DNA from 2 places in the Lysinibacillus sp. NPDC093210 genome. Region 1 is predicted to be linked to the other one. Evidence: a T-box and tRNA genes for the amino acid it is inferred to sense, from the RefSeq annotation. Region 1 holds a T-box; the other holds one or more tRNA genes.
What was found. A T-box is a leader RNA that pairs with one kind of tRNA and senses whether it is charged. The one in region 1 lies ahead of argS (arginine--tRNA ligase), so its partner is inferred to be a tRNA-Arg.

Region 1 (7,940 bases):
CACTTCAGCGAGTGGGGGAGGTTTTATTTTGGAATGGATTAGTTTAAGCCTTGGCTATCTTTCCACTCTAAAAACTCATCATATGTTAATTGTTTATCTAAAATTGAACCATCTTCACGGATTTCAATGACACGGTTTGCAATCGTTTGAATGAACTGATGGTCATGAGATGTGAAAATCATGGCACCTTTGAAGCGGATTAAGCCTTCATTTAGCGCTTGGATTGATTCAAGGTCAAGGTGGTTTGTTGGTTCATCTAGTAAAATAACATTGGCTGTTGCCAGCATCATTTTTGAAAGCATGCAACGTACTTTCTCTCCTCCTGATAATACAGAAGGGGATTTTTTCACTTCTTCACCAGAGAATAACATACGACCTAAGAAGCCTCGTAGGAAGCTTTCTGTTTCATCGTCAGGTGAATATTGACGAAGCCATTCTACTAATGATTTTTCTGAACCTTCAAAGTATTTATCATGATCGTTTTCGAAATAGCTTTGAGATGTTGTAACACCCCATTTAAATGTACCAGCATCAGCTTCTTTATCTTCCATTAAGATATCAAGAAGAGCTGTTTTAGCCATAGGGCTACCAAGTAAAACGATTTTATCGTCTTTATTCATTGAAAAACGAATATCTTTAAATAACGTTTGACCGTCTTGACTTGCTGTAAGACCATCAACTGTTAATACATCATTACCGATTTCGCGGCCGATTTGGAAGTTGATGAATGGATATTTACGGCTAGAAGGTCTAATGTCATCAAGCTCGATTTTATCCAACATTTTTTTACGTGATGTTGCTTGTTTTGACTTTGACGCATTGGCAGAGAAACGAGCGATAAACGCTTGTAATTCTTTAATTTTTTCTTCTTTTTTAGAATTTTGGTCTTGCGCCATTTTTTGTGCTAATTGAGAAGATTCATACCAGAAATCATAGTTACCCACATATAATTGAATTTTTGAGAAATCAAGATCCGCGATATGTGTACATACTTTGTTTAAGAAGTGACGGTCATGGGATACGACGATAACTGTATTTTCAAAGTTAATTAGGAATTCTTCTAACCATTGAATCGCTTTTAAGTCAAGGTGGTTGGTAGGCTCATCTAGTAATAATACATCTGGTTGACCGAATAATGCTTGTGCTAATAATACTTTAACTTTGTCAGAACCTTCAAGATCACCCATTAACATATAGTGAAGATCATCTGAGATACCTAAACCGTTTAATAATGTTGCTGCTTCTGATTCAGCTTCCCAACCGTTTAGCTCTGCAAATTCACCTTCTAATTCAGCAGCACGCATGCCATCCTCATCAGAGAAATCTTCTTTTGCATAAATAGCATCTTTTTCATTTTTCACATCATATAGGCGTTTGTTACCCATAATAACTGTATCAAGCACTGTATGCTCGTCGTACTCGAAGTGATTTTGTTTAAGGACAGATAAGCGTTCGTCCTTACCCATTGATACATTTCCTTCTTGTGCTTCGATTTCACCAGAAAGAATTTTTAGGAATGTTGATTTTCCTGCACCGTTAGCCCCGATTAAACCGTAGCAATTCCCCGGTGTGAATTTTATATTTACGTCTTCAAATAGTTTACGATCGCCATAGCGAAGACCTACATTACTTACTTGAATCATGCAAGTTCCTCCTTTTTTCACAATGGCTCTAGTATATCATGAAATATGTTCCATAGTCTATAAACATTATGACATCAACGTTTACCGATAATAACTCTGTATCTAATAGAGCAATCGATAGTACAAGTCGTTGCTTATCAATGAATAAAGATACAAATATTTATTTTAAAAGAAAAAATAATGTTAAAGTTGACTTTCAAGATTGGATAATATAGAATATTCCAAAATCAGAAGTTGCTAAATTCTGTGAAAAAGAAAGTAATTCATTTTGTGCTGCTAAGCGAATTAGGGATGGTGTGAGCCTAATGCAGATCGTATGAATGAAACGCACTTTGGAGAAGTTTCTCGAAATGTCAGTAGAGAATATCGGGGAGTCACCTCGTTATCAATAGAAAGTGGTCATAATAATGGCAACTAGAGTGGTACCACGGGAATGTATGCTCTCGTCTCTTATTGAGACGAGGGCTTTTTTTATTTTTTAAAAGGGGGAAAGGGACAAATGAATTCACAAATTGCGAAGAGTATTGCTATAGCGTGCAATCATCAAGTGAAAGTAGAAGAGATTGAAAAATTGCTTGAAAAACCTAAACATGTAGACCTTGGTGATTTTTCATTACCATGTTTTAAACTGGCTAAAAAGCTCGGAAAATCTCCTCAACAAATTGCCACTGAAATTCAAAAAAATTTAACGTGTGAATTGATTCAGTCGATTGAAATAGTCGGCGGATATGTCAATTTATTTTTAAATCAACATGTCATTACACAACAAATACTAAGCAAAATAATGAAAGAACAAAAATTATATGGAGCGAGCCCAATAAATAAAGGCAACGTTGTTTTCGATTTTTCTTCTCCTAATATTGCGAAGCCTTTTTCAATGGGACATCTGCGCTCAACTGTCATTGGTAATGCACTCGCCAATATCGCTGAGAAAAATGGCTATAATGCCATTCGTATTAATCATTTGGGGGACTGGGGAACACAGTTTGGAAAACTAATTGTTGCTTATAGACATTGGGGAAATCAACAGACAATTAAAGCTGCACCTATTAAAGAATTATTGAAAATCTATGTGAAGTTTCATGAAGAAGCGGAAAAAGACCCCACTCTAATTGAGCAAGCGCGAGCTGCATTTAAATCGTTAGAGGATAAGGATGACGAGGCACTTAAGCTTTGGCAATGGTTTAGAGAAGTTTCATTGGAAGAATTCACGACACTTTATCAGCTTCTTGGTATTGATTTTGATGCTTACGATGGCGAAGCTTTCTATAATGATAAAATGCAAAATGTGGTAAAAGAATTACAAGCAAAAGGGTTGCTGACATTATCAGAGGGTGCTTATGTTGTGGAATTAGAGGAAATGCCTCCGTGTATCATTACAAAAACAGACGGCGCGACACTATATGCAACACGTGATTTAGCAGCTGTCTTTTATCGTATACAACAGTATCATCCTGAAAAAATATTCTATATTGTTGGACATGAACAAACGCTGCATTTCAAACAGTTATTTAATGTGGTGGAGAAAATGGGTTATGAATGGGCAAAAGATTTAAGTCATGTAGCTTTTGGGATGATCTTAAAAGAGGGCAAAAAAATGTCAACGCGTAAAGGAAAGGTTGTTTTACTCAATGACGTTTTGACTGAAGCTATAGAGACGGCAAAACAAAATATTCAAATGAAAAATCCAAATTTACAAAATAAAGAACAGGTTGCTAAGCAAGTGGGTGTCGGTGCAGTTATTTTCAATGATTTAAAAAATTATCGCTTACATGATATTGATTTTTCTATTGAGCAGATGCTGCATTTTGAAGGTGAGACAGGTCCGTATATTCAATACACATATGCCCGTATTTTCTCCATTTTAGAAAAAGCTGATGTTCAACTGGGGGAAATGACTTATCAACCATTAGGTGTGCAGGCATGGCCAGTCATTCTATTGCTAGAACAATTTCCTCGCGTTGTTACAAATGCATATGAACAAGCTGATCCGTCATTAGTTGCTAAATCTGCATTACAATTAGCGCGCGCCTTTAATAAATATTATGCTAATAATAAGATTTTATCGAATGATGATTTACAAAGTTCTCGTTTAACTTTATGTCATTGTGTAGCAATCATGCTAGAAGAATCATTAGTACTTTTAGGCATTAGTGCTCCAAAAAATATGTAATGTTGTTTGTATTATCTATATAATGCACAACGGTATTTTCTTGAACTGAGCAATTTTATAAGTAATTTACCGAAATATTGACGATATGCAGAAAAAATGGTAAAAAGAATATAAGAAATCAGATGTCTGACAACGACGGAAGTTAATCAAGTGTAGGTTGAAAGAGAACGAATGAAATTGGCGTGAAGAAAGGTATTAATCGCATGAATAATAAACAATGGACAACTGCAATCGTATTCGCAGTTGTCAGTATATTTTTCGTTGCCCTCAATATGCGACCCGCTGTGACAGGGATTGGCCCCTTGTTTAATGTGTTAATGGAGTCGCTACAAGTATCCAATACACAAATGAGTTTACTGACATCTATTCCAGTGTTCTGTATGGGACTGTTTGCACCACTGGCTGTGCCGTTACAAAGACGTCTTGGTACGAAGTCTGCTATTGCACTGCTATTAGCACTGCTTTTTTTAGCTAATGGATTACGATTGATAAAAGAAAGCTATGCATTGCTAGTCGTGACAAGTTTTGTAGCAGGTTTTGCAATTGCCATTATCGGTCCGATGTTAAATGCGTTTATTAAAGAAAAATTCCCAAGCCGTTTTACGACAATAGTTGGGGTGTATTCTTTTGGTATTGGGACAGGTGCAACATTAAGTGCGGCATTAACGGTATCATTTTATAATGGCTTTCATAACAACTGGACAGTTGCACTTGGTAGCTGGGCAGTGCTTGCAGTATTCGCTCTTATAATTTGGTTGCTTGTTATCCAAAACAAACAAGATAGACCTACTATGCAAGGGGAAAATCTTACAAAGGAAGCATCACGTAATCCGTGGAAAAACGGTCGTGCATGGACGATTTTACTTTATTTTGGTTTACAAACATCGTTATTTTTCTCGATGATGTCGTGGCTAACGCCCATGCTACAAGATAAAGGGTTCTCACTTGTTGCTGCTAGTTCCATGCTAACTTTTTTATCTATCGTACAAATGATAGGGAATATTGTTGTACCGTTGCTAATGGAAAAATGGTCAAGTCGCATTTATTGGCTTCTATCATTAGGCATTATGGGGGTCATCGGTTTTGTACTATTATGGATAGGAACAGGATTCATGTTATGGGTGGCTGTCCTAATTATTGGGATAGTGCTCAGTGGATTGTTTCCAATCGGATTATTATTACCATTGGATGAAGCACGTAATAATGAAGAGGCCAATAGCTGGTCATCAATGGTATTATCTGGCGGATTTATGATGAGCGCTGTTATACCAACGCTAATTGGGTATTGCTATGATTTAACGGGCAATCATTCATTCACCTATACGATCTTTTTGGCATTAATGCTCGGTATTATTGGTACTACTCTCCTATTAAAGAAAAAATAAATATATGATAGGCATGCATGAATGATATGGCATGTCTTTTTTTTTGAATTCACTACATGTTAATTGAAAAGGCAGTAACGAGAAGGATTTAACCTTTATCGTTACTGCCTTTTGTTGATTTTAAGTTTAGTAAAAATATATAAGTATGAAATTATATTTAAAAAAAGGTTGTTAAATCGAATCAAAATTGTCCTTTAGATAGCGTTAGAAGGTTAGCTAACTCTAGCAATTAAAAAAATAATATTGGAGGAATAAAAGATGAGATGTAGTAAAGGTTATGTCATAACAGGAGCAAGTGAACCAATTATTTATACTTGCGTGACTAAGGACAGTAAAAATGTTTATGTGACATTAGAAGGCGTAACAGGTGAGACATGGCCGTTCCAAGGATACGTTAAATTTAAGTTACAACGTGAAGCGGACAACTCTGATGTTTGGTTAGATGTGTCAACCCAAAATGGTGGTTACTGGGCAAATTCAACAGCAACGAAAAAAATTTTATATTTAGCAACGTAGGATATATAGGAAAAGTTATGTTGGTTACAGCCGAATTTTATGCTAATAGCAACTATACTAGAAAACTCAAATCATCAGCCTCACATATGTTTGTGCGGTAATCGTAAATTTATTGTTTTAACAAGGAATAGGAGTCTCTCGTTTAGGCGGAGACTTCTGTTTTGTGTTGAAAATTAGGAGACGATATGATAATTTTGGGGTAATTATTAATTAATAAAGAAAGGTGGCAAAAAATGAAGTTGATTCATGTTTTAGCTATCGTTGTTTTAACGGCGTTCCTGAGTATAAGTGGTACTTTTTTGATTATGAAAAAGAACTATGAAAACGAAGTTTCTAAAAGTGCCGCGATTCAATTAGAAAACAGTCAATCAATTTCAAACGTAGATGATGAGGAAGAGTTTGTATCAACAGTGGATATCAATTTTGGTTGGGAGAACCCTACATATTCCCAAATGCTTGATGAATGGAAAAGTGGAGATGACCCCTTTATTGATAACCTAGTGCAAGAAGTTATTCAACAAATGTCACATCAAAAGATAATTGCTGATGAGAAAGAATCATCCATTAGGATTACCCCCGAAAGAATTGTCACATTGCTGCAAATGGTAGAGGAAAATAAAGATAGATTCCAACATAGTGATAAATATTTAGAGATATTAAATCGTTGGAATCATGGTGACTTTTCAACGGTAGATCTAGACCATAATGCCATGTGGTTTATTCAAGGGACTAAACAAGGTGGTATCGCCACTGGCATTGCTTCAAAAGAACAAGAGCAAGACTACATATTCCGAGTTTTTGGTATTCCACTAGAAAAACAGAATTAATTTCTGTTTTTCTTTTTTTATGTAGTATAAGGAAAAGGAGTGAAAAAATCAGTTAGTTATTACTATTAATAAATTATAGGATTATTCTCTTTTTTTGATATAAAGCGTTTGTTCTGAAGAAAATGAATCAATAATAATATTATGTAAACTTGAAACGAACGAAATCCTTGTTTATGATAGAATAGGAAAGAAGATGAGAAAGAAAGTACTGGTGAATGTATGCGAAACAAAATGCTAATCGTTGGAGCGGCAACCTTCCTATTAACTGGCTGTGGTGATCAGTCCGTTGCAGAAATGTTTAATAAGGATAAGGCTGAGGTGAAATCGGAAAAACCTGTGGAGAAGCAGGAGGAAAAGCTTGTTCCAGAGGTGAAGGTTGTAGGTGAGAACGGAATTGGTGCAGGCATTATAGTGAAAAAAGAGCCAAAGATGCTTTATATTGTAACGAATGGAGCACTCGTATCATCAAAGCCTACAGCGCTTGTGCAATTTAGTAACGATAAGCTTGTAGAAGCTGAAGTACGCTATATGTCGACAGCCTATAATATAGCCGTGCTACAAGTGAAATATAACGCTTCGGTCAACGTTCCAACAGTTTATAATGGGAATTTGGATAACCTAGCTGTGTATGTCGATGGCTTACCACACACAATCAAAAAATATAATGACAAAGTAGCTGCTTATTATATAGATGGAGAGGTAGCCTTACCACCAGGTAGCCCGGTGATGGAGGCTGAGAAAGGTCAAATCGTGGGCATTTATTTTAATCGGCAGCAACAAGGTGTTTCACAACCATACATATTGCCACTGCAGGATATAGTAAAATTACTTGATGAATGGATTACAGACGGCATGAAGGCAAAAGATCGTTTGTCTCAATCAAAAAATCTATACACGTATAGTGAAAAAGGTGACAAAGAAGCAGTGCAACAAGCTATCGAGAAATATGGTAAGGATGTTTTTGCTTATAATGAGGACGAGGTAAAAATATTTATTGACACCTTCCATGAGCATCTAAAAGCAGCTGTTGCGATTAATGATGCAAGTGTAATGAATACTGTCACTGGAGCAGAGGATTTACAGAGCACGCTTAAAGACATGGTTGCCTATTATGCATCTAAGCAAGCAAAAATTCATTTTTCTAATACGACAATTAAACGTATAGAGAAAGTTGGGCAAAATATTGTTGTGCGTGCCAAAACGGAATATGTGCTGACCAATTCTGCGGGGCAGGAGGCACTGGCCAATTCCATTATGACATATGAAATTTTTAAAAATGATCAGGGCGAGTATAAGTTAATTCGTCTTACTGCAGAGGAGTGAGAAATAATATGGAGCAAGCAAGACAAATGCTACAGCACCACTTTGGGTACGATTCGTTTCGCACCGGACAAGC
Region 2 (7,940 bases), on a different contig from region 1:
AACTAATGGCTTATAGGCGAAGACAATGAGCCATCCCATCCCAATATAGACAATTAATGATACTTTTTTAAAACGATATACGAAAAATTGTTTTAGAATGATGCCGATGAAAGCAAGCACCCATTCAATAATAAAAATGCTCAATCCAAGCTTTCCACCAACTGCTATTAAAGCAATCGGTGTATAAGTTCCAGCGATTAATAAGAAAATGGAGCTATGATCTAGTTTTTTTAAAAGCACCTTGTTTGTCGGCAGTGAGTGATACAAGGTGGATGCTATGTATAAACAAAACATCGATAAACCAAAAATAATGTAACTAATAAGCTCGGTGCTTGTACCAGTTGTTACAGCCTTATGCACTAATAGAAGGGTAGCAGGAACTGTCAAAAATGCACCTATTCCATGTGTTAGCGCATTCCAAAATTCTTCCTTTATGGTATAACTACTATGCCCAATTGTTGGTTGAGACATGACCATCACCTCTTTCTTTATTATATTACTATAACATGAGTGGGTTTTTCATTGTAGATGAAAATGTAATGCAATTTATATGATAAATATCATATATTGGGCGTAGTAAATCGTCGCACCAATGTAAAATATGATAAAATAAGGGCGCGAAAGATTTTAGGAGGCACGATTAATTATGACAAGATTTGATGGTAGAAATGCAGATGCATTGCGTCCTGTAAAAATGGATAGCGATTATTTATTACATCCAGAAGGCTCAGTATTGATCCAAGTTGGAAATACGAAAGTAATTTGTACGGCAACAGTTGAAGATAAAGTACCGGGTTTTTTACGCGGGCAAGGAAAAGGATGGATTACAGCTGAGTATTCTATGCTACCACGTGCCACAGCACAACGTACTCCACGTGAATCGTCACGCGGGAAAGTAAACGGACGTACAATGGAGATCCAACGTCTTATTGGGCGTGCATTGCGTGCTATCGTCGATTTAGAGGCTTTGGGTGAACGTACGGTATGGATTGACTGTGACGTGATTCAAGCAGATGGTGGGACACGTACTGCGTCAATTACAGGTGCATTTGTAGCGATGACACAGGCGATTGCTAAGCTGGCTGAAGATAAGCAATTAGAAAAATTCCCTGTTACAGACTTTTTAGCTGCTACAAGTGTTGGCATTGTTGAAGAACAAGGTGCCGTTTTAGACTTAAACTATGTTGAAGATGTAGATGCAGCTGTAGATATGAACATCGTTATGACTGGAGCAGGTCGTTTTGTAGAATTACAAGGCACTGGTGAAGAAGCAACCTTTTCACGTGAGGACTTAAATGATTTACTTGCATTAGGTGAAAAGGGAATCCGTGAGTTGATTGAGCTACAAAAACAAGCGCTTGGAGAAATCGCTCTTAAAGTAGGAGGAAACGACTAATATGAAACAAGTTGTAATTGCGACAAAAAACAAAGGCAAGGCAAAAGATTTTGAAGCATTATTTGCGCCACTTGGTTATGAAGTGGTGACGATGTTTGATGTTGCACCGAATATGGAAATAGAAGAAACAGGCACAACATTTGAAGAAAATGCTGTGTTAAAGGCAGAAGCTTTGGCGAAAGAACTTGCAACTATTGTCATTGCTGATGATAGTGGCTTAGCTGTAGATGCACTAAATGGTGAACCAGGTGTATATTCGGCACGTTATGCAGGTGATCACGATGACGAGGCAAATATGGTAAAGCTTTTGCACAATTTACAAGATGTTGAAGATGATAAGCGTACAGCTCGTTTTTGCTGCTGCATTGCCATTGCAGGTCCTGATTTTGAAACAACGACTGTATTCGGCACTTGTGAAGGTGTTATTGCACATGAAAAACGTGGTACAAATGGCTTTGGTTATGACCCAGTCTTCTTCGTACCAAGCTTAAATCGTATGATGGCTGAGTTAACACCAGAAGAAAAAGGTGCTATTTCTCACCGTGGAAATGCCATTCGCAAGCTAAAGGAACAATTGCCAAATCTTATTAAGTAAGAGGTGATTTCTATGCAAATATTAGTTATGAGTGATACACATGGAGATAGCGCTGTTATTGATAAAGTACGTAGCTTTTATCCTGATGTAGAAACGTTGATTCATTGTGGCGATAGTGAGCTTCCCTTCTCCCATGATGCACTCAATGATATGAAGAAAGTACGGGGGAATTGTGATATCGATAAAGCATTTCCAGATGAAGTCATTATGGAAGTGGGAGATGTTACCCTGTTTGTAACACATGGTCATTTATTTAATGTGAAAACATCCATTTTGTCATTGTCGTACCGTGCTAAGGAGGTCGATGCACAAATTGCCTGCTTCGGCCATTCTCATGTATTAGGTGCTGAAATAATTGATGATGTCCTATTTATAAATCCAGGAAGCTTATTAAAGCCAAGAGGTCGCAACGAAAAAAGCTTTGCAATTATAGATATTCAAGATGATTATTTTCAGGTCAATTTCTTAACAGATGACAATGATTGTATTTCAACGCATAAGTTTATTCGGAAATAAATCATAAGAAGTCATAAGGAATGACACTTATATAAAAACGCTTAAGATTCTGCTAAAAGAGAGTTTAAGCGTTTTTATATTTATGTATACAGTGTTGCTGGAAATTATATCCATGAATTAATTGCATTATAGTAGAAAAACTAAATGAAAAGAACAAGGGTGATTAAATGACAAAGGCAAACAACATAGGTTGGAATTTCGATAATAGCTACACTCGTCTACCAAGTTCATTCTATAGCCGTCTTCAATTGAATCGTGTACAATCACCAAAATTGGTGATTGTTAATGAGGCAGTTGCTAAGTCCCTTGGATTAGATTATCAAGCCCTCCAACGCGAAGACAGTATCGAAATACTTGCAGGTAATGAGGTGCCAAGTGATGCATGTCCGCTTGCACAGGCTTATGCAGGACATCAATTTGGGCATTTTAATATGTTAGGAGACGGTAGAGCACTGCTTCTCGGCGAACAAATCACACCAACGGGGGAGCGCTATGATATCGGGCTTAAAGGGTCAGGGCGAACACCGTATTCTCGAGGTGGTGACGGTCGCGCGGCACTCGGTCCTATGCTCCGCGAATACATTATTAGTGAAGCGATGTATGCACTGGGCATTCCGACTTCTCGTAGTTTAGCGGTGGTGACTACAGGAGAAACAATAATACGTGAAACTGAACTGCCTGGTGCCATTTTGACGCGTGTTGCAAGCAGTCATTTGCGTGTGGGGACATTTCAGTATGTGGCACAATGGGGGACGGATGAAGAGCTTCAAATTTTAGCTGATTATGCGATAGAACGCCATTTCCCAATGATTGATCAGACGCAACCTAATCGCTATTTGAGTCTGCTTCAGGAAGTCATGGAGAGACAGGCTAAACTCATTGCACAATGGCAGCTAGTTGGCTTTATTCACGGTGTTATGAACACTGATAATATGACCATTAGCGGTGAAACAATTGATTATGGTCCTTGTGCTTTTATGGATACTTACGATCCTGCTACAGTTTTTAGCTCAATCGATAGACAAGGTCGCTATGCATATGGAAACCAGCCGCCTATAGGAGGGTGGAATATTTCTCGTTTTGCTGAAACCCTGCTCCCACTTATTCATGAGAATGAAGAAGAGGCTGTAACACTAGCACAGGAGGTTATACAACAATATCCTCAGCTCTATTACACAAATTGGCTCAAAGGCATGCGAGCGAAATTAGGAATCTTTAACGAAGAAGAGCAAGATGCAGCACTAATAGAAAAACTGCTAGCATTAATGGAAAAAGACGGTGCTGATTTTACGAATACATTCCGTGCTTTAACTTTTAATCAATGTGAAGGAACTTCCCTATTTGACAGTACAGAGTTTAAAAAATGGAATGAACAATGGCAAGCCAGACGCGGTAGACAAGAGGAAACCGAAGAGGCATCACAACAATTAATGCGAAGTAACAATCCAACGATCATTCCTAGAAACCACAGAGTAGAAGAGGCATTAGAAGCTGCTGTTACACATGGCGATTATCGCGTAATGGACAAACTATTACAGGCACTTTCACAGCCATATGCCCATTTAGCTAATCAAGAAGTGTATACAACGCTACCAGCACCCACAAATTGTCCGTATCAAACGTTCTGTGGCACATAATCATAGATTTAAAACGAAGGAATTTCATAGCCTTCGTTTTTTTTATTGAAGTAAAAGGAAAGCAGTAACAGCACAAAACCTTTGAGCATACGTTATGTATGAATAACAGAAAAGGAGACTGTGCAACGTGCATCAATATTCTAAAGGTTGGTTTGTAAAGGAGCTACGTGCAAAGGGGATTTTAGTACATCCTCAATTAAAGAGCCATCTAGGGCTTTTTAAAGAATCTGAACTACGGAATTTATATTACCGCTATGTTGACAAGCAACCAATCGATACGGAGAAATGATAGGTTGGTTTAAATAAAAGAGAAACACTAGTTTATAGGAGAATAACGAAAAACCAGATTGATGGACAAAAGATATTGTCGATGAATCTGGTTTTTTATTTATGCGTTTAATAAAAGCGGTAGCAAAACTGCATAACAATTGCCATTGCAATCATATCCGACATCTCGAGCACCTCTGCTTCGATTTCATCGAAAACTTGCACATCTGCTTGATAGTCTTTTTGTATCATGGTAACAGCTTCTTTTTTCGTTAAAGCTAAATGGCTATAAAACATTTGCTGTACGGCTTCTTTACTCAAATAAGGATTAATCGTACTTAAAAATATAGCGATATCATCGGCATTACGATACCATTCTTTTTCTTTTGCCGCTGCTGTTGCCGCATCGCCTTTATTCGCTGCTGTAACGAGCTGCGCTGCAATAAGTAGATGCTCTTTAATAAGTTCGGCGTACCGATCAGCTATTTGATCTCCATAAAATGGACGAAGACAATTTCCTAAATCCGTCGCATTGCGTAAAAGGCGCGTTTGCACAAATGGTAAATCTGGCAAACCAAAGACAATGCTAATAATGGTCATCCTCGTCCAATTGACATGCTCCATCCACAACAGTCGATTCATAGCTAAATAATCAGATTCAGCTTTACTGATGCACTTTCTATTATCGAGCTGTGGTTGTAAAAAGTGCCGAATAGGCGCTGTATACTGGTTGTATGGAACAGTATAGATGGCGCTTAATGAATTGCTGTAATATTCATTTGAATACGGAAACAATGCACGTTCACTCCCTTAAAAATACATTCTATTGTAGAATACTCGACAATACCTTTGGGTGTTCATGAATATAGAGCGTGCATTATTCTTCATACATCATTTTCTTTGTCATACCTCCATCGACAGTAAGATTAATACCTGTAACAAATCGATTCGCTGGATTTGTTAAATACAGACATGCTTGTGCGATATCTTCTGGCATCCCAACACGCCCTGACAAATGTTGCGCATGATCGATTGAACGTAACTGTTCATAATCCTCCGTTTCAATCCAACCAGGCGATATACAATTGACCATAATCTGATCTGGCCCTAAAGAGCGTGCTAAAGCGTGTGTTAAAGCCACAATACCGCCCTTTGAAGCGGCATATGCTTCCGTATCTGGCTCAGACATAAAAGCCCGTGTAGAGGCTAAAGAAACAATCGAACCACCATTCTCATTCGTCCGCATTATTTTAGCCGCCTCTCGTGAACAGAATAAAACACTCGTTAAATTCGTTTGTAAAATATCATGCCATTGTGCAAACGTAATATCATAAGGTGACACAGGCTGAAACTTTCCAGCATTATTAATTAAAATTGAAATCGTCCCGAAATGTTGAACCGTTTGCTGCATCAAGGAAATAATATCTTGTTCCTTTGTAACATCTGTCTCTACGAATAATGCGGAATAACCTTGCCCATGCATTTCTTGCTCAAGTTGTTTACCGCACTCTACATTGACATCTGCAATGACAACCTTAGCACCACTTTTTGCATATGCCAGCACAACACCTTTACCAATTCCTTGTGCTCCACCAGTCACTACAACAACAGCGTTTTCAAACATATTCATTCCTCCATTTTTTGCTTTTTATTATTTTAGCAAAAATAGGGCAGTGTACTATATTGAAATGGCATAAAGAAACATCTAGATTCATACAATAAATAGGTATATAATATTTTCAAGGCAAACCTTGCCTTCATAGTAAAATTAATGTTGACATTATGTTATAAACGACATATAATAAATATTGTCTTTCCTAAGAGAAAATGAAATTAGGAATACACATCATGTCTCAGTAGCTCAGCAGGATAGAGCAACGGCCTTCTAAGCCGTCGGTCGGGGGTTCGAATCCCTCCTGGGACGTCTCAAGGTTCAGATAGAATAAGTTTGAACCAACTGAAAAGCGCTTCAAATCCTTTAATATCAAGGGTTTGAGGCGCTTTTCCTTTTTTTGAGAATACGTTAGAAAAGGATAGAAAATGAAAAGTTTCTACACATTTTCTACACAAGAAAACATATTACGAAGTCGCTTCGTGACTGTTATTGCACTAAACTGCAAAAAGGTTAAGTTTAACTATTCGCATACAATTAGACGAAGTCCTCGTTAAACCACTATTCTTGAATGCCATTCATCATTCTTATTGAAATACTTTGTAATTTAGAATGGAATATAAATAAATTGGATATGAATAAATGAAGGGCTTATCGTTATTGTGTTTTATGAAGATATAAAAATTTATTGCTACAGCTTCCGTGAGAAGACTTTATTTACACGTAGAGATATGCATTGAAGTAGTGGAGTAGACAGTCATTGTAGTGAATGTGCAGGTATTTGGTTTGAATGGCAAAATCGGGCATTGGAGCGGAAAATGGAAAAGTGGATCGACAATAACCAAAGAGTCGTAAATTAACTTATCAACCTTCAATTTTCTAGAACATCTAGACACAGGTTAAAAGTTCGGTGTGGCATTTTAATTAGGCAGTTTTCTTAAAGGTTGTTGCTAAACAAAACCTTGAGAGCAACAAAAACACAGAGTTAATCTACAAATGCTTAAATCTCTGTGTTTTTATATTTCGCAAACCGAATCTTAAACTAAAGCTCCTAATTACTTTAGGTACATTACTTCTCAATCCAAGCCTTTATCATAAAATTGGTTAACTTCGAGGTGTGATTAAGTAATGAACTTCGCAAACCAAGCAACATAATGTGCCCCAGTTTTAAATAAAATCTGAGCCAAAATGGTTCCTAAAAATCTTGACGTCATCATCATTACAGAAGCTCTTTTTAAATCTAGATAGCTTCCGCGCTTATTAATAACATCATCAGCAAGAATTGAAATTTTAGGGTCAATGAATATGATTAAAAGAATCGTCGCCACTCCATTGATTAATCCAGAAGCCATAACAGCAGTAGCTTTTAATTCGGGTACTAATAAGCCTGCATATAAAGATGATAAAACTCCAATCGTATAAATCGCAGTAATTAGAATGTTGATCACAAATAATTTGACAGGAATATCTCGCAACCCAATTCCTTTTAAATAAGTCAAACTTGGCTTACGAATATGTTTAATCCCACGTCTTAAATATTCAATAGTAACCCCTTTTTTTAATAAAGCTGGTATAGACCCTCTTTCCTCAGCTAAATGAATGATCCCTCTTGAAAAGATTGCTACGAAGGTTGGAAGAAATAATATCCCTATTAGTGTACCTATTGATGCTGCTCCAATAATAGCTCGATATTGACTTTCTACAAAGGCTAACGCATTGTCATCAGGTGCTGTATCCACTAAACTCCCTGTAAACGGTTGTTGCATCATATTAGCTAGCCTAGAAACCATTACCATAACATTGAAAAGTGATAATGCTGAAGCTAGTAACTTTACACGCGCTCCTGATAAACGTACTGCATAAGCAAGTGTTTCGATTGAATGAATGATTAGAACAAATAAAGCAATTATTATCAAT

Region 2: it encodes a tRNA-Arg, which carries the amino acid that the T-box ahead of argS (arginine--tRNA ligase) is inferred to sense. The anticodon was not compared.

Annotation. Positions count from the first base shown of each region.
Region 1 is NZ_JBIVOE010000005.1:89-8,028, forward strand. It holds gene ACIP9C_RS13290 (ABC-F family ATP-binding cassette domain-containing protein) at 39-1,643, opposite strand; T-box leader at 1,881-2,097, shown strand; gene argS (arginine--tRNA ligase) at 2,143-3,816, shown strand; gene ACIP9C_RS13300 (MFS transporter) at 4,020-5,201, shown strand; gene ACIP9C_RS13305 (hypothetical protein) at 5,460-5,717, shown strand; gene ACIP9C_RS13310 (DUF6241 domain-containing protein) at 5,951-6,544, shown strand; gene ACIP9C_RS13315 (TcaA NTF2-like domain-containing protein) at 6,764-7,867, shown strand; gene recQ (DNA helicase RecQ) at 7,876-7,940, shown strand, end outside.
Region 2 is NZ_JBIVOE010000001.1:893,226-901,165, reverse strand. It holds gene trhA (PAQR family membrane homeostasis protein TrhA) at 1-471, opposite strand, end outside; gene rph (ribonuclease PH) at 647-1,396, shown strand; gene ACIP9C_RS04520 (XTP/dITP diphosphatase) at 1,398-1,991, shown strand; gene ACIP9C_RS04515 (metallophosphoesterase) at 2,004-2,507, shown strand; gene ACIP9C_RS04510 (protein adenylyltransferase SelO) at 2,675-4,144, shown strand; gene ACIP9C_RS04505 (DUF2639 domain-containing protein) at 4,272-4,433, shown strand; gene ACIP9C_RS04500 (hypothetical protein) at 4,541-5,206, opposite strand; gene ACIP9C_RS04495 (SDR family NAD(P)-dependent oxidoreductase) at 5,289-6,035, opposite strand; tRNA gene ACIP9C_RS04490 (tRNA-Arg) at 6,262-6,335, shown strand; gene ACIP9C_RS04485 (lipid II flippase Amj family protein) at 7,145-7,940, opposite strand, start outside.